Regions from separate parts of the Paraburkholderia nemoris genome, predicted to be linked through region 1. Evidence: riboswitches for the same ligand, from Rfam matches in the RefSeq annotation. Region 1 holds a riboswitch; each other region holds the start of a gene.
The links. Region 1 has a riboswitch for cobalamin ahead of KHO33_RS04540 (CbtB domain-containing protein). Riboswitches for the same ligand answer to the same signal wherever they lie in the genome.

Region 1 (5,439 bases):
TGATCTACGGCTACTTCGCGAAGATCATCGCGCTAGTGTTCTTTCCCGGCGGCAGCGGTTTCGTGTCGATCATGCTGACGCTCGCCACGTTCGCCGTGGGCTTTATCGTGCGGCCGATCGGCGGCATTCTGTTCGGCATCTACGCGGACCGGGCCGGGCGGCGCAAGGCGCTTTCGCTGCTGATCATTTCGATGGCGGCGAGCACGCTGTTGATGGGCCTCACGCCGGGTTATGCCAGCATCGGCATTGCGGCGCCGTTGCTTGTGGTGCTTGCGCGGCTGTTGCAAGGGCTCTCGGTGGGCGGGCAGTTCGCGACGGCATCGGCGATGCTGGTCGAGTACGCGCCGCCGCACAAGAAGATGTTCTACGGCAGCTTCAATATGTCGGCGCAGGCGTTCGCGTTGCTGCTTTCGTCAGGCGTCGGTTATCTGCTGACCACGCAGTTCACGCATGAGCAACTGGTGGCATGGGGCTGGCGCCTGCCGTTTCTGTTCGGCGCGTTGGCGGGGCCGTTCGGTTTCTACATCCGGCATCGCGTGGCGGAATCGCCTGAGTTCGAGCGCTTGCTCGATCAAAAGGACAAGCCGCCGCGCGTTACGGTGCGCCAGTTCTTCCGCGAGAACGGCGACGCGGCGATTTGCGCGATGGGCGTGATCATCATCGGCGCGGCGACCAATTATGTGTGGCACTCGTATCTGTCGGTGTATGTCGAGCGTCAATTGCATCTGCCGCTGTCCACTGCGCTGCTCGGCGCGTTCGTGTCGGGCGTGCTGAATCTGTTCCTGTTTCCGCTGTCCGGCAAGCTCGCCGATCGTTATGGCGCGTACCGGCTGTTCTATCCGATCGTGATCACGTGGATGGTGTGCGTGTATCCGCTGTATCACTTCGTCGTGACGAATCCGACGCCGGGGCATCTGTTCATCGCGCAGATGGTCGCGACGGTGGTCCTCGCCGCCATGTCCGGTTCGCACCCCGGCATGCTCGCGACGCTGTTTCCGGTGCGCAACCGTTCGGCGGGCGTGGCGCTCTCGTACAACATTGCGGTGACGCTGTTCGGCGGCATGGCGCCGCTCACCATCACCGCCCTGACGCATCTGACCGGCAGCAGTCTGACGCCGGCGTTCTACCTGATTTTTGCCGGTTTCGTGTCGCTCGCGATGGTGTATTTCACGCGCTCGGGACGTGAGCCGGGCGGTGCAACGGCGAAGTTCGTCACGCGTTAACCGCCACTAGCCAGCGCCCCTAGCCAGACTGATTAGATGACCCACGAGCTTATTGCATGACCCAGCCTTTGATTACAGATGACGAACGCGCGCCGAATGAACGTCCGGTTGCCGTCGTCGCCAGCCGGCATCTGAGTGTCGCGACGCCTGCGGGCAGCGGCACGGTGCCGGTGTTCGCGAACGGCGACTGGCTTGCGCCGACGCATGACGTCAAGCGTGCCGTGATTCTGATTCACGGACGCCTGCGCAATGCGGATACGTACTTCAATCTTGCGGAGCGTGCCTGCGCACTGGCTGGTGGCGATGCAGCCGATACGCTGCTGATCGTGCCGCAGTTCCTCGCGAGTGCTGACGTTGGCGCGCATGCGTTACCGCCATCCACGTTGCATTGGGAATGGACTGGCTGGATGGGCGGCGACAACGCCAAAGGTCCGGCGCCGCTCAGTTCGTTCGATGTGCTCGACGCCATTCTGCAGACGCTGGCGTCGCGCGAGCAGTTTGCGTCGCTGACCGAGGTGGTGATCGCCGGGCATTCGGGCGGTGGCCAGGTGGTGCAGCGCTACGCCGTGGTGACGCGGGGTGAGGCGCCGCTCGTCGCGCGCGGAATTGCAGTGCGCTATGTGGTCGCGAATCCATCGTCGTATGTGTACTTCGATGCGATGCGGCCGACAGCATCAGGTGAATTCGTGGCGTTCGATGCGACGGCATGTCCGTCGTTCAATCGCTGGAAGTATGGGCTCGAAGATTTGCCGGCCTATGCTTCGAGTGGCGGGGAGGCTGGCTCGGCTGATGCGCTCGAATCGCGCTATGCGCGTCGTGACGTCACCGTGCTGCTCGGCGGTGCGGATTGCGATCCGCAGCATCCGGCACTCGACCGTTCATGCGCGGCGCAGACGCAAGGCGAGCATCGGCTGGGACGCGGACTGGCTTACTCGCGCTATATGGCGTTGAGGTGTCCGGAAGCGGCGGCGAAGCATCGTACGTTTGTGATCGACGGCGTCGGGCACGACGCGAACGGGATTTTTGCATCGGCGCAGGGGCTGGCGGCCTTGTTCGGCAAGGCATGAACCGTGCTACTGCGATAAGGCCAGCTTTCAAAGGACTGTGCCGACATGAACAAGACCCGAATCCTCGCGGCCGCGATCGCCGCTGTATCGCTTGGCGCCTTGCTGCCGTGCAGCGCCAATGCCGACGATGCGCCTAGCCCATGTGCGTCGCTCAAACGGATCGTCGCAGCGGCGCCGGACGGTCTGGCTTCGCTCACACCGGAAGACGGCAAGGGCGTTGCGCAACCCTACGGCGATGACGCCCAATGTTCGGCGAGCCGTGGGAGTTATCAATGCACGTGGACGCCGCATCACGATGCCGGTTCGAGCACGGATGCACTGCAGGGTGTCGCGGCGGACATCGCATCGTGCCTGCCCGACGCGACGCATGATCAGAATTCACCGGGTCGTCAGCATTTTTATCTAGGCACGCGTGCCAAACGGACTGATATCACGTTGACGCGGGCTGATTCGAGCAAGTTGCGGCTGGTTGTATCGGGCAAGTGAGTGGGCACATGCGTTTCGGGCTGTCCGCGTGCGGCCGTTATCGCGACGCCGGCCACCATGTCCAGCCGCGTCGCGAGCGTCGCAACTCGACCATCGAGAGCGGCGCGATTTCGATGCGCGGAAACACGGCCGGTGACGCGCCGAGCGCATGAACGATCGCGGCCCGGATCACGGAAGCGTGCGTGACGGCGACCACGTTTTGCGTGTTGCCCGGTATGACGCCCTCGCTCAACGCACCGTTTAGCGTGTCGAGCCACTGTCCCACCCGCTTCACGAGTTGACTGAACGACTCGCCGCCGTGTGCGGCTGCGTCAGGATCATGTGTCCACGCGGCGAGGTCGTCCGGTGCTTCGACCGCGAGATCGGCAAGGCGACGGCCATGCCACAGGCCGTAGTCCATATCTGCCAGCCCCTCGTCGGCTGATGCGCCCGGGGCCGATGCCGCGGCACCGAGCCCCAAGGCCGACGCCGTCTCGCGCGCACAAACGGCAGGGCTGACGAAAACCGCCGCGTCATCCGGAATCGACAGACGCGTTCGTGCGGCGGCTGCTTCGGCGAGGCCGCGTGCGTCGAGTGGGTCGTCGGCGGGGAAGCGGCCCGCGCGCATCGCTGCGGTCGATGCGTGGCTGATCAGTAACAGCCGTATGTCCATTCAGTTGATTTCCATAAAGACCGGCCTAAAGCGGGACGCCGCGTGCATGCTTTGCATTGCCGGGAGGCAAAGTTTAGCGCGTAGAATAGCGTCACTGCGAAGCACGGAAGCCGGTGAGAGCCCGGCGCGGTCGCGCCACTGTAATCGGCATTCATGAGCCGAAAGCCAGACCTGAGCTTCGCACCATCCCTCTTCAATCGACTATCGGGGCGCGTTACCCCCAGGAGATGTCCATTATGTCCAACGCTGTTTTCGATTCCACGACACAGCCTGTCGCCCAACCTACGCCGATTCCGCTGCGTGAACTGCTGCCTTGGGTCGTGTTCGGCGGCTTGCTGCTGTTGCTCGCGCTGTATTTCGTTGGTGCGGAACAGGGCGCCACGTCGCTGGTGCCCGGCATGTATGTGCACGAATTCGTGCACGACGGCCGCCATCTGCTCGGCTTTCCCTGCCACTAACGGAGTCGAACATGGTCGGTAAATTGTTGGTACGCGGGATGCTTGCAGGCATCGCCGCGGGATTGCTCACGTTCGGCTTCGCGAGATTAGTGGGCGAGCCGCAGGTCGATCAGGCGATTTCCTTCGAGGAAAAGGCCGACGCCGCCAAAGGCGAAGCGCCCGAACCCGAACTGGTGAGCCGCGGCACCCAGGCCGGCCTCGGACTGTTGACGGGCGTGGTGACGTACGGCGCCGCGTTCGGCGGGCTGTTCTCGCTGGTGTTCGCGTATGCATATGGCCGCGTCGGCACGCTGAGTGCGCGCGCGTTGTCCGCATGGCTCGCACTTGGCGCGTTTATCACGCTGGTGATTGTCCCGAACATCAAGTACCCGGCGAATCCACCCTCGGTGGGCGACCCCGAGACGATCGGGATGCGGACCGGCTTGTTCTTCCTGATGATTGCGATCTCGTTGGCGGCAATGGTGTTTTCGCTGAAGGTTCGACGCCGCGCGGCGCTGAAGCTGGGCGCGTGGAATGGCTCGATCGTGGCGGGCGTGGTGTTCGTTGCGATCATTGCTGCCGTGCAACTGTCGATGCCGACGATCAACGAAGTGCCGGCGGCTTTCCCGGCAGTGCTGTTGTGGAAATTCCGCGTCGCGGCCATCGGCATGCAGGTGATTATGTGGACGACCGCTGGGCTGCTGTTCGGCGCCCTCGTTGAGCGAAGCAAATTGCTGGCGCCCGCGAGCCGCAGCGCCGCGAAGTCCGCTTACCTTTGATGTGAACGGCGTGACCGCGCGAGCCGCGGTCACGCCGACGTGCAGCGCGAGAGAAGCCAAATACATCAAGTACTTGGCGCGTTTGCCGGAATGTTATCCACAGGCTTGTGAACGTTTTCTGTGGATAAGCCACCCCTCTGCAATGCGCGGCTCCGCGCCAACCGTGTAGGCGATCATCGCTGCGTCCCCCCGCGCCGCAAGCAACAAACCGATCTGCGTCAAGCACTTAGGTACGATGCCCCGCTGTTATCAACAACCCTATGAACATTTTCTGTGGACAAGTTCCATAGCCGCATAACGTTATGCGAATCGCTTGGTTGCCCGAAGCCGGGGCAAATCCGACACTCACTCCAATCTCAAGCAAACCGAGCCTGGAGCCATGTCGAACACATCAAGCTTGCGCCCATCATGGGCCACTCACTTCGCGGCACTTCTGCTGCTGGCCGCATCGGCACTAACGACGACAACGGCCATCGCCGCGCCACCTTCGGGCGATCCGATCCTGATAGGCGTCAGCGGCCCGCTGACCGGCCAGAACGCTCAGTACGGCGCGCAATGGAAAGCCGGTTTCGATCTTGCATTGGATGAGATCAACAGCCACAACGGCATCAACGGCCGTCCGCTGAACTACGTCTTCGAGGACAGCCAGAGCGACCCACGCCAGTCCATCACGATCGCGCAGAAATTCGTCAACGACCCGCGCATCCTGATCGAACTCGGCGACTTCTCGAGTCCGGCTTCGATGGCGGCGTCGCCGATTTATCAGCATGCCGGCCTCGTGCAACTCGGCTTCAC
Region 2 (5,439 bases), on a different contig from region 1:
GCATCTTTGAGCGAGGTAATCGCGATCGGCAACGGATTCAGGCCTTGTGCTTCGAGTGCATCGATCAGGGCGTCGAACACCGCTGTGTTGGCCGCCTGCAAATGCGCCTTGTAGAACAGAATCGCAGCGACCGGCGCGTCATCAAGCCAGCGCGCCTGCCAGTCGGCAATGGTCGGCGTGTCGCGTTCGGGATGGTAAAGCGTCGCGGCAGGCAACGCGCGCGGCAGCGCAGGCTCGCGCCCCCAGCCAAGCGAGCGGTACGCGATAAACCGCAGGAACGCCTCGGCATTCTGCGGTCCGCCTTCACGCAGATAGCGCCATAGCTGATGGCACAGATCGGCGTCAGCGGTGCTGCGCGCGAGCAGATTCGGGTCTTCCTGCAGATCGCCGGAGAACATCGCGAGCGTCTGCTGCTTGCGCTCGGCGAGGGCGACCACCTGTTCGATGCCGTACGGCCAGTATGCCTCGCCGCCGAGATGATCGACCACCACGACACGCGCATGCTGCAACACGTCTTCGACATAGAAATCGACCGAAGCCGGTTGCCGCAAATACGTGACGTTCGCAAGCCGCACGCTCGGAAAGCCCTCGCCCAAGCGAGGAAACACGCTCGCGAGCAACGATAGCGTGGTATCCGCGGAGCTGAGCACCACGATATCGGCGGGCTGCTGATCGATCCGGATCACGCCCTGGGTATCGTCGACAAAACCGCCCGGCGTGGTGCGCAGCAGATGCATGACCGGTTACGCCTGCTGCGGCTGGGCGCTCGCCACGGTGCCCAACGCGGCGTCGAATGCCTGTTGCAGCGCGGCCTGGTCGAGGTCTTCGCCGATCAGCACAAAGCGGCTTTGTTGATCTGCGCCGGTTTCACCCGCTTGCCAGCGCCGGTCGAAGTAACTATCGAAACGACGGCCCACGCCCTGGATAACCAGACGCATCGCCGCGCCCGGCAGCGCCGCGAAACCTTTGACGCGATAAATCGTGTTGGTTTCGACGAGCCCTTGCAACGCGGCGATCACGGCTTCGCGCGACAAAACATTCGCGTGCACGACAACCGAATCGAACTCGTCGTGGTGATGATCAGCGTCTTCGGCCGAACCGTGATGGTCGTGGCGTAGATGGATTGTTTCTTCCGAGGCCGCTTCGAGGCCCAGCAGCGTATGCAGATCAAGTTGACCCATCTGTGCGCGCACGATCTTCACTTGCGGCGGAATTTCTTCGCGGATAACGGTTTCGACAGCAGCTTGACGCGCTTCGTCGAGCAGATCCGTTTTGTTCAGAATTACCAGATCGGCCGCCGACAATTGATCTTCGAACAATTCGTGCAGCGGCGATTCGTGATCGAGATTCGGATCGGCCTTGCGTTGCGCATCCACGGCGACCGGGTTGTCGGCGAACTGACCGCTCGCCGCAGCCGGGCCGTCGACCACGGTGACAACCGCGTCGACGGTAAAGCTATTCTTGATCTGCGGCCAGTTGAACGCCTGCACGAGCGGCTTCGGCAAGGCGAGACCGGACGTCTCGATCAGCACGTGATCGATCTGCTCACGGCGCTCCACGAGCTTTTCCATCACCGGGAAAAACTCTTCCTGCACGGTGCAGCACAGGCAGCCGTTCGCGAGTTCATACAGTTGCCCTTCGGTCTCGACGCCGTTTTCATCGCAGCCGATGCCGCAACCCTTGAGGATTTCCCCGTCGATGCCGAGTTCGCCGAACTCGTTGACGATCACCGCGATGCGCTTGCCGCCCGCATGCTGAAGAATGTGCCGCAGCAGCGTGGTCTTGCCGCTGCCGAGAAAGCCCGTGACGATGGTGACGGGGATCTTGCGCATTTGAGTTTGCATCGTGAGGTCCATCCGTAGGAGTTGCTCGTGCACGCCGAGGCATCGTGTATAGGCCGGGCAAACGGGGCACATACCCCAAACCACGACATTAACAAAACACGGGGACGAACAACGGCGTTGCCGAGGCAACCGAAAACTGGAAACGAGAATGAGGTCATGAACGCGCCACCGCATCCCCGCGATGGTCGTTCTTCGTAGTCTGGCCGGTATCCGGGCTGGCGAAAGCGCCGCTTCCCCTTCCCGGACGAGTGGTTTCTCGCCCAGTGGTTATATGCCGACGCGGCCTTGCGCGTGGACATCGAAGCCGGCTCCGCGGCGCTCAGGAACGCACCGCTTTTCGCTTACCGTTGCGGGGGCAGCACAGGTTGACCCGGTCCATTGCAGGTGGGCACCCTGTTTCCCGTTTAACTGCATGCGCACGAGCGCGCACACGAGCACCAAAGTGCGTGCGAGTTTAGGCCGAGCGCCCCGTGCCGTCAAGGAAACGCGGGCTTCGGCAAGGCCTTTCCACAGTGCCGGCGCGGCCTGCCATGTGCTATCGTATGCGCGCGTTTGGTGCCCGCATATGCGTTCGCATGTGCAGTTAAACGGGAAACAGGCCGCGCTCGCTGCGCTCAACCTGTGCTGTCCCCGCAACGGTAAGCGACCTGCGGTGCTTTCGCATCGCGCATGCGTTTTTGATGCCACTGTCCGACGAATCCGGACGGGAAGGCAAAACGCATGAGGCCGCCAGCCCGGATACCGGCCAGACGCGGAGGCAGCGAACGTCACGCTGCCGGCCGCCGGAATCCGCGAGGGACGGATGTGAAGGCGCTGAAGCACGACGTGGCGCGGCCGTTGGCGTTTTCCTGTGGGAAGCGCGGCGAGCGGCGTTTCTCGTTGCGCGTAATCTGTAGCACCGCATGACCTCAATTTCTGCCGCCTCCGGCATCTTCGCGCCTCGTCCGCTCTCGTTTGTCACGACATGGCACGCGCCATGCACGCCGCGATGAGCCGCGCCTGGCTGATCGGCGCCGGCCCCGGCGACGTCGAACTGATGACGCTCAAGGCGACACGCGCGTTGGCACAGGCCGACGTGGTGCTGGTCGACGATCTGGTGAATCCTGAAGTACTGCAGTTCGCGCGCGCCGACGCGCTGGTCGTGTATGTCGGCAAACGTGGCGGGCATCCGTCGACGCCGCAGGCCGGCATCGTCGCGCAAATGCTCGAGCATCTGCAGGCGGGACGCAGCGTCGCCCGTTTGAAAGGCGGTGATCCGTTCGTGTTCGGTCGTGGCGGCGAAGAACAAGAGGCGCTGCATGCCGCGGGCATCAGCGTGGACGTGATCAATGGCATCACCGCCGGGATTGCGGCGCCCGCGGCAATCGGCATTCCTGTGACGCATCGCGATCACGCGCAAGGCGTGGTGTTCGTCACCGGACACGGCGCCGGCAGCGGCGAGCCGGACTGGGCCGCGCTCGTCGCTACGCGAATGACGCTGGTGATTTACATGGGCATGCGGCGACTGAACGAAATCGTCGACGCATTGCTCGCGGCCGGGATGAGCGCCGATACGCCGTGCGCAGCGATCGAATCGGCCACGCGCCCCGAGCAACGGCATGCGCTCTCGCGGCTCGGGGAGTTCGCGGATACAGTCTCGCGCGCTGGACTCGGCTCGCCGGCGATCGTGGTGATCGGTGGCGTGGCGTCGCTGGCTTTGGCGCGGGATGCGGTGAATGTCGGCAGCGAACCTTACGGACGCGCAATGAAAACGCTAACCGTCGGCATCGGTTGTCGTTTGCACAGCTCCGCCGAGGAAATCGAAACGGCTGTCCGTGCCACGCTCGGCTCGCATTCATTCGACGAAATCAGCATGATCGCCTCGGTTGACGTCAAAGCCCACGAAACCGGTCTGCTCGAATTTTGCGCAAGTCATGCGCTGCCGCTGAAACTGTTCAGCCGCGAGCAGATTGCGGCGATCTCCGTGGAGGATCCGTCGGCGGCCACGCGTGAGCATCTCGGCGTAGATGGCGTCTGCGAGCCGTGTGCGTTGCTCGCTGCGGCAGCCGAATCTGATGCGGCCCGCGCGCCTGACGCAGCCCATGCGCCAATTGGCTCAATGACCCCAGTTGCCTCGTTTGCAGCCGATACCGCCAACGCACGGCTACTCGTGCGCAAAACCGTACACGCCGGCGTCACGGTCGCAATCGCATCGACCACCGCTCGCCCCGCCCGCGACCACACAAACACCGACACTCAAGAACAGGACCGTCCATGAAAACCGATCCCGAATCGCATCAACGCATGACCGAACGCCGGCGCGAGGGCCACGAGAAAAAGCAGGCCAGCGCCACCGTCGAAAAAGGTCTGCTGATCGTCAATACCGGCACCGGCAAAGGCAAAACCACCGCCGCCTTCGGCATGGCCGTGCGCGTGCTCGGGCACGGCATGCGCCTTGGCGTCGTGCAATTCATTAAGGGCGCGCTGCATACGTCGGAACGCGACTTCCTCGGCGCGATCGCCAATTGCGACTTCGTCACGATGGGCGACGGCTACACCTGGAACACGCAGAATCGCGACGCCGACATCGCCACTGCGCGCAAAGGGTGGAACGAAGCACGCCGCATGATCGAAAGCGGCGACTATCAGATGGTGATCCTCGACGAACTGAACACCGTGCTGAAGTACGAATACCTGCCGCTCGACGAAGTATTGTCGGTGCTGAACGCGCGCGCGGAAATGCTGCACGTGGTGGTGACCGGCCGTCACGCGCCGGACGCGCTGATCGAAGCCGCCGACCTCGTCACCGAAATGCGCATCGTCAAGCATCCGTATCGCGAGCAAGGCGTGAAAGCTCAGCGCGGCGTGGAGTTCTGAGCGATGTCCGCGTGTCCCGCCCTGTTCATTAGCGCGCCCGCGTCGGGCCAAGGCAAGACCACGATTACCGCGGGTCTGGCGCGCTACCATCGGCGGCTGGGGCGACGCGTGCGCGTATTCAAAACGGGCCCCGACTTTCTCGACCCGATGATCCTCGCGCGTGCCAGCGGCGCGCCGGTGCTGTCGCTCGATCTGTGGATGGTGGGCAAGTCGGCCTGTCGCAATCTGCTCGCGCATGCGGCGGCCGAAGCGGATCTGATCCTGATCGAAGGCGTGATGGGTCTGTTCGACGGCACACCGAGCAGCGCCGATCTGGCAACTACTTTCGGCGTGCCGGTACTCGCGGTGATTTCAGCGAAAGCGATGGCGCAGACCTTCGGCGCAGTCGCCTTCGGCCTCGCGCAATTCAGGCGGGAGGTCCCGTTTTACGGCGTGCTCGCCAATCGCGTCGGCTCGCCAAGGCACGCGCAAATGCTCGAAGAGACTTTGCCGCCGGACCTGCGCTGGTGCGGGCATATCAGCGGCAACGACGAAATCGAACTGCCCGATCGCCATCTCGGCCTGCACCAGGCGGCGGAGATCGACGATCTGGACACACGTCTGGATCGCGCCGCCGATGCGCTCGCGCAAACCGCGCTGGCCGAGTTGCCCCCGCCGGTCGAATTCGGCGCGCCCATCGAAGAAGCACCGCCGCGTCTTCTGGAAGGCAAGCGCATCGCCATTGCGCGCGATGCCGCGT
Region 3 (5,439 bases), on a different contig from region 1:
TGCGTTCATCATCGGCGCCTGCGCAACAGCATCCACAGAAACACCGGCACGCCGACGATCGATGTGATCACGCCGACCGGCAATTGCGCCGGTGGGATCACAGTACGCGCGATCAGGTCCGCGCCCATCACCGCGACACCGCCACCGAGTGCCGCTGCGGGCAGCAGCATGCGCTGATCGTTGCCGAAGGCGAGCCGCAACATGTGTGGCACGACGAGCCCGACAAAACCGATCGTGCCCGCCGTGGTCACCGCGGCGGCTGCCGCCAGCGACGCCACCAGATACACACGCAAGCGCAGCGGCACCACCGCAACGCCGAGCGCCTGCGCTGCAGCGTCGCCCCGCAGCAGCACATTCAGGCGCGGTGCAGCGGGTACGATCGCCACCAGCACGACGACGAGCGCGGCGAGCGCCGTCCATGGCATCGCGCCGCCGTTCAGATCGCCGGTCAGCCAGAACAGCATGCCGCGCAGCCGATTGTCCGGCGCAAGGTTGAGCAACAGGGTAATGACAGCGCCCCAGCCGGCCGCGATCACCGCACCAGTCAACAGCAAACGCGGCGACGTATCCTGCGGCTCGCCCCGCCACAACTCACGGCGTGCGAGGCCAAGCACCAGCAGGATCGACACGAAGGCGCCGGCGAATGCACTGGCGTCGACGATCCACCACGCACAACCGGCGATCATCGCGACCAGCGCGAACGTTGCCGCGCCACCCGACACACCTAATACGTAGGGTTCAGCCAACGGGTTGCGCAACAGCACTTGCAGCAGCGCACCGGCCAGCGCAAGCAAGGCGCCGCACGCGAAGCCGGCCAGCGCGCGCGGCAAACGCAGCGTGCGCACGATCTCGCCGGCAAGATCGCCGGACTCGACATGCGCCGCGTGCGACGGCAGCAACGCCGCCAACACGCGCGCCGGCGCGAGCGACACGCTGCCGAGCGCGAGCGACGCCATCAGCACAACCAGCGCGATTGCCGCGAGCACGAGCCAGATCGCGGCCGCGCGCTTTGCGCCCATCACGCGCAACGTGCTCGTGGGCATCGGGCTCGAGCTACGGTTCATCGGCGCGTTCTCATGCAAGCACGTTCGTCACTGCTGCTGCCAACCAACAGTGACATACGCACCGCGCCGCGGCGAGTTATACGAGTAGGCCGTTTCATAGTCCTTGTTCAACAGGTTCTGGATCTGCGCGGCGACGTACCACGCCTTCGTGATGTTGTAGCGCGCCGACAGATTCACCACGCCGTAGCCGCCCAGCGTGCCGCTGCTATCTTCACGGGCGCCGCTGACGATCCACTCGCCGCCAACACGCCACCCGGCAATGCTGCGATTCACCGCCAGCGACGCGAAGCGCCTTGCACGCCGCACGAGATCGGTATCGCTATCGAGGTCGACGGGATTTTGCAGCGTCACCGACGCACGCACATCTGTCTTGCCCACATGGCCGCTCCACGATCCCTCAAGCCCCTGCACCTTCGCACGGCCGACGTTCTCGGCCAAAAAGATGCCGGGCGTAACCTGCTCGTAGTCGATCAGATTCGAATAACGCGTCTGGAACGCGCTCAGACGCATCACGCCAAGCGCGTTCGACGCGTACTGCAACGCTGCTTCGATCGAATGGCTGCGCTCGGGCTGGATCGACGGATTGCCGCTGAGCGGATAGTACAGATCGTCGAAGCTCGGCGCGCGGAACGAATCCGAATAGCTTGCAGTCGCCTTCCAATGCTCGGTGATGTCGAAACCGTAGCCGAGATAGTAACTGTTCGCCCCGCCGAAATCGGAATACTGATCGCGCCGCACGTTGGCCTGAATCTGATTGCGCCCAAAGCGCCCTGTGTAGCCGACAAAGCCCGAATCGACATGCCGGTCGGGCGCAGCGAACGTATCCGAATCGAGGCTCTGATCCAGATGCTCATAGCCGACCTGCAGTTTCTGCTGCGCGGCGAGCGCGAAATCGTTCTGCCATGTGTACTGGCGATTGTCGGTATCGAAGCGGCCGTTGTAGATGCCGTTGGTATTCGCCACGCTGCGGTCGTCGCCTTCGGAAACGATGAAGTGCGTGGTCCACCAGTCGGTCAGCTTGCCGTTCGCGAACACCGACACCTGGCGCACTTTGCTGTAGAGGTTGTTCAGATCGATCGGCACGCCGTACGCGTTGTCGTAGCTGTTATTGCCGTTCGACTGGAAATAGGTGACGCCCGCGTCCCACTTGTCGCTGAACTTGTGACGCAGCGAAGCCGAGATACTTTCGTTCAGATAGCCGTTTGCGTTCGGATTCGCGTTGGGCGCCTGAGACGGATTGAGCGACGAGAAGCCGTCGTCTTTCGAACGCGCGAGCGAAATGCTGAAGGTGGTGTTGCCGTCTTTATCGAGCGCGCCGTTCACGCCGGCTTGCTGTGTCTGCGTGTGATAGCTGCCATAGCCCACCGAAAAATTGAAACGCGGCGGATGGTCGCCGCCGTCTTTGGTGAATACTTGCACCACGCCGCCAATTGCGCCGGAGCCGTAAAGCGCGGACACGTTGCCATTCACCACTTCGACGTGATCGATCTGATCGAGTGGAATCTGTGCGAGTTGCGGCGCACCCAGGCTCACGGAATCAACCCGCACGCCGTCGATCAGCAGAAGTGATTGCGTCGACGACGCACCGCGCAGAAACAGGCTCGTCGTGGAACCCGGGCCACCGGTGCGCGAGATTTGCGCACCGGGCGCGAGTTGCAGCAGGCCGGGCAAATCGGTCGCGGTCGTATCGGCAATGTCCTGCTGATCGAACAGCGTGGTCTGCGGGATCGCATCGGCGAGCGGTTGCGGCCCGCGCTCCGCGGTCACGACAACGGGCGACAACACCGCGGCTGACGAATCGCTCGCCCCCGCATCGGCAGAAGAAGATGAAGAAGAGGAGGAGGACGAGGACGCAGAAGAAGCGGCAGCTTGCGCATGCACGACGAGCGGCAGGCTCGCAAAGGCGAGCAACGCCGCGCGAGCGATAGGGGACAGCATGGGATGACATTCCTGTGGATAGCGTGCGCGGCCCGCTTCCCCGCGGGCCGATGCGTAACGAGGCGCCCGCGTTGTTTTACGTTTGCGCGGGAACGAGCCTCTCCCTCTGGCCGGTATCCGGGCTGGCGACACATCGATCCCGCCTTCCCACGCGTGACGCGCAGTGGCACACTCGCGTGTTCAGCTTCAAACACGCGATCAGGATCGACCTGCATGACGAATGCGGTCGCTTACCGTTGCGGGGGCAGCGCAGGTTGGCGCGTTCAGGCGAAGCGCGCGCCCTGCTTCCCGTTTAACTGCGCACACTGTCGAAAAGCGCGCGCGGGCACCAAAGTGCGGCCAGTTTAGGAGCGGCCCTCGGGTCCGTCAAGAATGGTTAATCCGCGCGCAAACTGTTCTGTTAAGTGCAGGTTATTGTCCGATGCATGAGTTGTTTTTCATCATATGGTCGATAAAAGCCGGCACAAAGCGATGTTGTTACGTCTCGAAACGAGACAATTGTCGGAACCTGCGACATTCCGCGCTAAAATGCGATGTCTTTAGAGGACGCAGCAGATGCTCACCGAACTCGAAACACTTTCACAGAATATCGGCAAGCTGATCACGATCAGCCAACGCCACAATGAAGCGCGTCTCGCGCTCGAAGATCAGCTCGCCCAAACGCGTGCGGAAGCCGAGGCCACGCGCACGGAACTCGCGCTGATGCGCGAGGAGCGCGATGCGCTGCAGGCGGAACGCGACGCGCTGTCGGCAAAGATCGACGACGCACAGGTGCGCCTCAATGCGATCCTCGAAAAATTGCCGCGGGCCCGCGCGCACAGCGAGCCTGATAATCAGCTCGACCTGCTCGAGGCCGCGCCGCATGAGGAAGAAGCGGAGAGCGACGTCACCCGCCATGGAGAAAATGCATGACCACCAAGCAGATCGAAGTATCGATTCTCGGCGTGCCCTATCGTCTCGCCTGCTCGCCGGAAACTGAAGGCGCGTTGCTTGAAGCGGTTGCTCGCGTCGACGCCGAGATGTCGAAGATCCGCAATAGCAGCAACGTGCGCGGCACGGATCGCATTGCCGTCATGGCCGCGCTGTCGCTGGCATCAGAACTGCTTAAGCTGCAAAGCAGCGTGCGGCACGGAGAAGCATTTCCCGCTGAAGAAATCCGGCGTACAATGCACCAAATGAACGAGCAACTGGGTACTGTGATTCAGCAGTACAGCATGTAAAGTATCTTGTAGCCGGTCCTGAGATCGGCTGCGGATTCAAACGAGGTGCATGAGCAAAGATTCATGCAAACGTCTTGAATTCAATCGGTTTGACTTCCCTGCCTGGTTCGCCAAGGTCATATATTCCTTGAACCAATGCCATGTGCACGGTTGTGGAAATTTGTAGCACGGGTGTGCGCGTCACTCTGTCTGATGTACCCGAAGTGCTGCTAACTGCGACCAATTCTGAACTCCCGGTTCAGGATGCCGGCCTAGCGGCTAAGGCGGGGACCTTATTCAAACGGCATCGGACTTCGGTTCGGTGCCGTTTTTCTTTGGGCCGCGATTTTTCTTGCTGTATCAAACCTTTAACGTTCAACTCGATTCATGCGCTACTGGCTAATGAAGTCCGAACCGGACGAAGCAAGCATCGACCATCTCGCAGAGGCGCCGCACCATACGTTGCCGTGGACCGGCGTGCGCAACTATCAGGCGCGCAACTTCATGCGCGACATGATGCAGGTCGGCGACGGTGTGCTCTTCTATCACTCGAGTTGCCCGGAGCCGGGCATTGCAGGGCTCGCGGAGGTATCGTCCACCGCGTATCCAGACCCCACTCAATTCGACAAGAAGAGCCCCTACTACGACCCGAAGTCGTCGCAGGAAACGCCGCGCTGGCTACTCGTCGATGTGGTGTTCAAGAAGAAGATCCCGTTGATTCCGCTTGCCGCGCTGCGCGAGCATGAGGAATTGAAGGACATGCGTGTGCTCGTCAAAGGCAACCGTCTTTCGATCACACCGGTGACCGAAGCTGAATGGCGCTTCATCACTAAACGTCTTGTTTAACGTTGCATACTCACATGCGGCCCGTTGCCGCTTGTGTCACGCGCAAGTCTGTGCGCCGATGAACACAAACGTTCAGCAAACGTCAAATTAGGGAACCAAGCTCAGGTTACAAGCGCCTAACGGACTCGCAAACGTTGTGCCACGCGCATGGCGTTCGCTCCAATCGTGCACAACCTGTTCAAGCAAGGAGTCCAAGAATGACGAAAAACACCGCACGTGCACTCGCTCTCGCTCTCGTTTGCGCCGCGCCTGCTGCGCTCGCGTTGACGCCGGCCATGACCCGCGCGCAGGGCGTGACGCAATATCAGCCCGCGGGCGTGCTGTCGCTGAATGCGCAAGCAAGCTCGGAAGTGCCGCAAGACGTCGTCGATATCACGCTGTTCTATGAGCAG
Region 4 (5,439 bases), on a different contig from region 1:
CCTTGCACGGTCATTTACTCGACCTCCGTCGCCAGTGCGTTCACGGCAGCGGCGGCCATCGCGCTGCCGCCGCGTCGTCCATGAACCACGACGAAGGGCACGCCGCGACTGTCTTCGGCAAGCATCGCTTTCGATTCGGCCGCGCCGACAAAACCAACCGGAAAGCCGAGGATCAGCGCGGGCTTCGGTGCGCCGGCATCGAGCATGTCGAGCAGATGAAAGAGGGCGGTCGGCGCATTGCCGATCACGACGACGCTTCCTGCCAACTGCGGCCGCCACAATTCGAGCGCGGCCGCCGAGCGCGTATTACCGAGTTCGCGCGCAAGCGCAGGCACGTCCTGATGCGTCAGCGTGCAGATCACCTCGTTGTTGGCAGGCAGTCGTGCGCGCGTGATGCCTTGCGCCACCATGCCGGCGTCGCACAGAATCGGCGCGCCTTGTGCCAGTGCCGTACGGCCCGCCGTGCCTGCGCCTTCGGAAAACTGAAGATCTTCAACGACGTCGACCATGCCGCAGGCGTGGATCACGCGCACCGCGAGTTTCTCGAGGTCGGCAGGGATACGCGATAAGTCGGCCTCCGCACGTATCGTCGCGAAGGATTGGCGATAGATCTCCTGACCGTCGCGAATGTAATCAAGCATCTGAGGGGCTCCGGGCCGGGTGTGCCAATGGGTCGAGCATGTCGGCGGCCTGTTCGATCGTGAGTTGGTGCGCGACGCACGAGCCGAAACCCGGCTGGCTGTCGCGGCGATAAAGGTCGTAGATGCCGGGTGCCGCGGCCAGCAGTGTGTACGGCGCGCAATGTGCGGCGGCGCATGAGCGCGGACAGCCGCTCAGATGGACGTCGACGCCGTCGGGCAGGCGATCCGCTAGAAGCAGCGCGTCGGCTTTGGTGTCAGCGAGGCTTTTTGCGCAGCCTGTGGAACCGGCGCAGGCGATTAAGTGCGTAATGGGTTGTGCGGGATCGCAGGCGAGTCCCAACGCGTTCATTTCAGCGAGCACGGCGGGCGCGGCATCGGCAGCGATATCGGGCAGCAATACGCTTTGCCAGGGCGTCATGCGCAGTGTGCCGTTGCCGTGCTGTTGCGCGAGCGTGGCGAGGCTGCGCAAGGTCGCGGCGTCGAGGCGTCCGAGCGGCGGTTGGCCGCCTACGTGCAGCGTTCCGACGACTCGCTGTGCGTGCGCGCCGAGTCGGAGCGCGGCATCGGCAGGCGTGGGGCGTTGCCAGTTTGCAAGCGATGTGTCGCGTGACAGCGGGAAATCGACGTACGTTTGAGCGTGCTGCAATAGCGCGTCGAGGGGATGCGTGGCGAGCAGGTGGCGCATGCGCGTGGCATCTGGGGCGGCCAGATCGAGGAACGTGTGCAGCAGCGCGCGGACGAGGTCTATGACTTGCGAAGGCAGCACTGCGGCGAGAGCGCCGGCATCGGCATCGGCATCGGCATTCGCGTTCGCCTTAGCCGGCGGACAACCCGCCAACCCAAACACAAATCGCACACCGTCTTCCGCCTGCGTCGCCGCCAGCCATACGTCGTGCGGATGATCCAGCCTGGCAAGACGCTCACCACCATCGAGCAGAAGCGCGAATTTCGGCGACAGCGCCGCGAACCGCGCCTCGGATTGCAGCAAGGCGAGCAGTTCGACGCAAAGCAGCCTCGTATCGAACAGCGCAAATGGATCGCGCCCGGCAGTCGGGCTCACCATCACATTGCGCACATCATCCGCAGCGGATGCCGAAATTGAGCCAGGCGCTTGTTGTGCGGTCGTCGATCGCGTATTTGAAGCATCCGCTGCGTCGAACCGAGATGTGTCAGAAATATCCGCGGAGGTCGCGAGCAGCACGCCGGAAGCATCCACCGCGCCAGCCTCTGGAATCGGCCCAAGCCCCGCATCGACCAGCATCGCGATCAACGCCGTTTCATGCCCGCTTCGCACGCCACGCACCTGCAGATTCGCGCGATTGGTCAGCTCGACCACACCAGCCGCATGCAGTTCACTGACCTCGGCAATCACCGCAGCCTGCAACGCGCTCAACTCGCCACCGGGCAATTTGATCCGGCAAATCCCCCCATCGCGCGCGGCAACGATGCGCAGCAGCCCCGGACACGCCGAAGACCGCAGCACGAGAGCCGCGTCGGGCAAAGCAGTGGAGGGCGAAGCTTGATTCAAGACGGACACCGGGTTGAGCGTCGCGCGACGGCCCGAGCAAGCCGCAAAGCGGCCATTGCTACGGCATCGGTACACCCCGCCCGATGTAGGCTGGCACGAACAGTCTGGCCGGCAGGTCTCCTGGCTGGCAGGTCATGGTCCGCCGCGGCCTTCCCGGTCGAACCAGTGGCGCGGAGCGCAGGCGGACTCGCTGCATACAGTTGCGGGGGCAGCCACAGCGACACTGTGTTCCCTCTTCGGCCCCGAAGGGCACCGGCGGCTGTATTATGCCTTTTTTCGAACAGCACAACGAGGCTGGACGCTCTGATCGGCGTGGCACAGCGCAATATTTGAAGATACAGAAAGAGGATGGATGCATGCCGGCGTGGCTGACCGTGGTGGGCATAGGCGATGACGGCTTCGCCGGCTTGGGGAAGCCCGCGCGGCGTGCTTTGCTGGAAGCGTCGGTGGTTTATGGCGGTGAACGTCATCTGGCGATGCTGCCCGCGCGCCTCGCTGCGCGCCGCGCGGCATGGCCGAAGCCGTTCGATCTCGCGCCTTTGCTGGCGGAGCGTACAGGGCCCGTGTGTGTGCTGGCGAGTGGCGACCCGATGCTGTTCGGCGTCGGCGCGACGCTCGCGCGGCAGTTGCCGGCAGGTGAGTTGCGGGTGCTGCCCGCGCCCTCGTCGTTGTCGCTGGCGGCCGCGCGGCTTGGCTGGCCGTTGCAGGATGTCGCCACGGTTTCGCTGGTGGGACGGCCGTTGCCGACGCTGAATGCTCATCTGCACGACGGCGCGCGCGTCTTCGTGCTGAGTGCCGACGGGCGCACGCCCGCTGCACTGGCCGAACTGCTGAATGCGCGCGGTTTCGGCGCGACCCGGATGACTGTGCTGGAACATTTGGGCGGCGATCTGGAGCGGTGTATCGATGGCCGCGCGGACCAGTGGCCCGCAGGGGAAGTGGCGGCGCTGAACCTGATCGCGCTTGAATGCCGTGCAACGGAGGGCGCTCCGCGTTTGCCGCTGACCGTCGGCTTGCCTGACGACGCCTTTCGCCACGACGGTCAGTTGACCAAACGCGACGTCCGCGCAATCACACTGGCGCGCCTCGCGCCGACTCCAGGCGAATTGCTATGGGATGTGGGCGCGGGCAGCGGCTCGATCGGCATCGAATGGATGCGCGCGCACCCGACCTGCCGCGCGATCGCGATCGAAGGGCACGCGGAGCGGCAGCGGTTCATCGAGCACAATCGCGACGCGTTGGGCGTGCCGGGTTTGCAACTGGTGGCCGGCCGGGCGCCTGATGCGCTGGAAGGATTGGCTGTGCCGGATGCCGTGTTCATCGGCGGTGGCGTGACGGTGCCAGGTGTGCTCGACGCCTGCTGGGCGCGCTTGCGTGACGGCGGACGTCTGGTTGCCAATGCGGTGACCTTGCAAGGCGAGGCAGCGCTGGCGGCGTGGCGTGAGCAACACGGCGGCACGTTGACCCGCATCGCGCTGGCCGATGCACAGCCCCTCGGCGGCTTCGATACGTGGCGCCAGGCGTTGCCGATTACGCTGCTGGAAGTCACGAAGCTGGCCGACGGCGCCGACGGCACGTTCCGTGCGAACAGCACGAACAGCACAAACAGCACGAACAGCACAAACAGCACAAACAGCACGAACAGCACAAACAGCACGAACAGCACGAACAGCACGAACAGCACGAACAGCACGAACAGCACTAGTGGCGTCAATACCGCCAATGACACCTCGACCGCCTCCGCCGACTCACCACCTCACCCGTAATGCGCGAAGAAACGCCCGAACAACCCGCGCCGCTGCGTAGCGGCTACACGACCGGCAGTTGCGCCACCGCGACGTCGCTCGCGGCCGCGCGTCTGTTGCTCGCGGGTATAGTCAGCGAGGTCGCGGAGATCGTGTTGCCGAAGGGGCAGCATGTGCCGATGCCGCTGGTGTTCTGCCGCCTGAGCGCCGAGGGCGCGGAAGCCGGCACAGTAAAAGACGCAGGCGACGACCCCGACGTGACACACGGCGCGATCGTATTCGCCCGCGTGCGCTTGCTTGCCGAACCGGGTGTGATATTCCGCGCAGGGCCAGGCGTTGGCACCATCACGCGCGCCGGCCTCACGCTGCCCGTCGGCGAACCGGCGATCAATCCCGTCCCGCGCAAGATGATGACTGAACATCTGACCGAACTCGCGGCGGAACATGGATATACCGGCGGTTTCGAAGTGACGATCGGCGTCGAAGGCGGCGAAGCACTCGCACTGAAAACGATGAACCCACGCCTCGGCATTCTTGGCGGCCTGTCGATTCTCGGCACCACCGGCATCGTGCGGCCGTTCTCGTGCTCGGCCTATATCGCATCGATTCATCAGGGCATCGACGTCGCGCGTGCGAACGGCTATCTGCATCTCGCGGCCTGCACCGGCAACGCCAGCGAAGACGCCATGCGCGCGCATTACGGCCTGCCGGACATCGCGCTGATCGAAATGGGTGACTTCGTCGGCGCGGTGTTCAAGCATATGAAGCGCGCGCCGGTCGAGCGCCTGAGCGTGTGCGGCGGCTTCGGCAAACTCAGCAAACTGGCAGCCGGACACCTCGATCTGCATAGCCGGAATTCGAGCATCGATCTGGAGCGGCTTGCAACATGGGCCGCCGAGTATGGCGCGGACGATGCGTTACAGGCGGCCATCCTCGCCGCAAATACGAGTCAGCAGGCGGTCGCATTGGCGCACGCGCAAAACGTGCCGCTCGGCGATATCGTCTGCCGTCACGCGCTTGCTGTCGCGCGCGATATCGTGCCGTCGCAGGTCGCGGTCGAAATGTTCGCGATCGACCGCCAGGGCAATCTGATCGGAGCCGCGCAATGATGCGGGTCCTGCTGCTCGGCGGCACAGGCGACGCTTTGCGGATTGCCAGACAGCTCGGCCCTGAGCACGTGTACAGTCTCGCCGGCCTCGGCAAGGTGCCGGACGATCTGTTGTGCGAGGTGCGCGTGGGCGGCTTCGGCGGCAGCGAAGGCATGGCGCGTTATATCGAGGACCAACGCATCAGCCTCGTGATCGACGCGACGCATCCATACGCCGCGCAGATCAGCGCAAATGCCGCGAAAGCGAGCAGCGCGGCGCGCGTACCGTGCTGGGCGCTGCGTCGCGCGGGATGGCAGCCGCAAGCCGGCGACGACTGGCGCATGGTCGACGATTGGGCTGAACTCACGGCAGCGCTCGCTTCATTCAAGCGACCACTGTTCACACTCGGCCGCGAACCGCTCGCGCATCTCGACGAA

Region 2: another riboswitch for cobalamin. It lies ahead of cobW (cobalamin biosynthesis protein CobW); the one in region 1 lies ahead of KHO33_RS04540 (CbtB domain-containing protein).
Region 3: another riboswitch for cobalamin. It lies ahead of KHO33_RS07310 (TonB-dependent receptor domain-containing protein); the one in region 1 lies ahead of KHO33_RS04540 (CbtB domain-containing protein).
Region 4: another riboswitch for cobalamin. It lies ahead of cobG (precorrin-3B synthase); the one in region 1 lies ahead of KHO33_RS04540 (CbtB domain-containing protein).

The regions. Positions count from the first base shown of each region.
Region 1 is NZ_CAJNBO010000002.1:423,653-429,091, forward strand. It holds gene KHO33_RS04520 (MFS transporter) at 1-1,223, shown strand, start outside; gene KHO33_RS04525 (alpha/beta hydrolase) at 1,280-2,290, shown strand; gene KHO33_RS04530 (hypothetical protein) at 2,336-2,776, shown strand; gene KHO33_RS04535 (histidine phosphatase family protein) at 2,814-3,428, opposite strand; adenosylcobalamin (AdoCbl) riboswitch at 3,524-3,611, shown strand; gene KHO33_RS04540 (CbtB domain-containing protein) at 3,665-3,886, shown strand; gene KHO33_RS04545 (CbtA family protein) at 3,898-4,644, shown strand; gene KHO33_RS04550 (ABC transporter substrate-binding protein) at 5,024-5,439, shown strand, end outside.
Region 2 is NZ_CAJNBO010000013.1:6,424-11,862, forward strand. It holds gene cobN (cobaltochelatase subunit CobN) at 1-737, opposite strand, end outside; gene cobW (cobalamin biosynthesis protein CobW) at 744-1,844, opposite strand; cobalamin riboswitch at 2,029-2,301, opposite strand; cobalamin riboswitch at 2,381-2,608, shown strand; partial or broken gene cobA (uroporphyrinogen-III C-methyltransferase) at 2,833-3,555, shown strand; gene KHO33_RS42810 (cobalamin biosynthesis protein) at 3,589-4,101, shown strand; gene cobO (cob(I)yrinic acid a,c-diamide adenosyltransferase) at 4,098-4,700, shown strand; gene KHO33_RS20730 (cobyrinate a,c-diamide synthase) at 4,704-5,439, shown strand, end outside.
Region 3 is NZ_CAJNBO010000004.1:81,840-87,278, reverse strand. It holds gene KHO33_RS07320 (ABC transporter ATP-binding protein) at 1-12, opposite strand, end outside; gene KHO33_RS07315 (FecCD family ABC transporter permease) at 9-1,064, opposite strand; gene KHO33_RS07310 (TonB-dependent receptor domain-containing protein) at 1,092-3,002, opposite strand; cobalamin riboswitch at 3,094-3,350, opposite strand; gene KHO33_RS07305 (hypothetical protein) at 3,558-3,914, shown strand; gene KHO33_RS07300 (cell division protein ZapA) at 3,911-4,222, shown strand; RNA gene ssrS (6S RNA) at 4,315-4,496, shown strand; gene KHO33_RS07290 (EVE domain-containing protein) at 4,589-5,047, shown strand; gene KHO33_RS07285 (SIMPL domain-containing protein) at 5,245-5,439, shown strand, end outside.
Region 4 is NZ_CAJNBO010000001.1:526,357-531,795, forward strand. It holds gene KHO33_RS02305 (precorrin-2 C(20)-methyltransferase) at 1-14, opposite strand, end outside; gene KHO33_RS02310 (precorrin-8X methylmutase) at 15-641, opposite strand; gene cobG (precorrin-3B synthase) at 634-2,178, opposite strand; cobalamin riboswitch at 2,263-2,441, opposite strand; gene cbiE (precorrin-6y C5,15-methyltransferase (decarboxylating) subunit CbiE) at 2,526-3,935, shown strand; gene KHO33_RS02325 (cobalt-precorrin-5B (C(1))-methyltransferase) at 3,935-5,023, shown strand; gene KHO33_RS02330 (cobalt-precorrin-6A reductase) at 5,020-5,439, shown strand, end outside.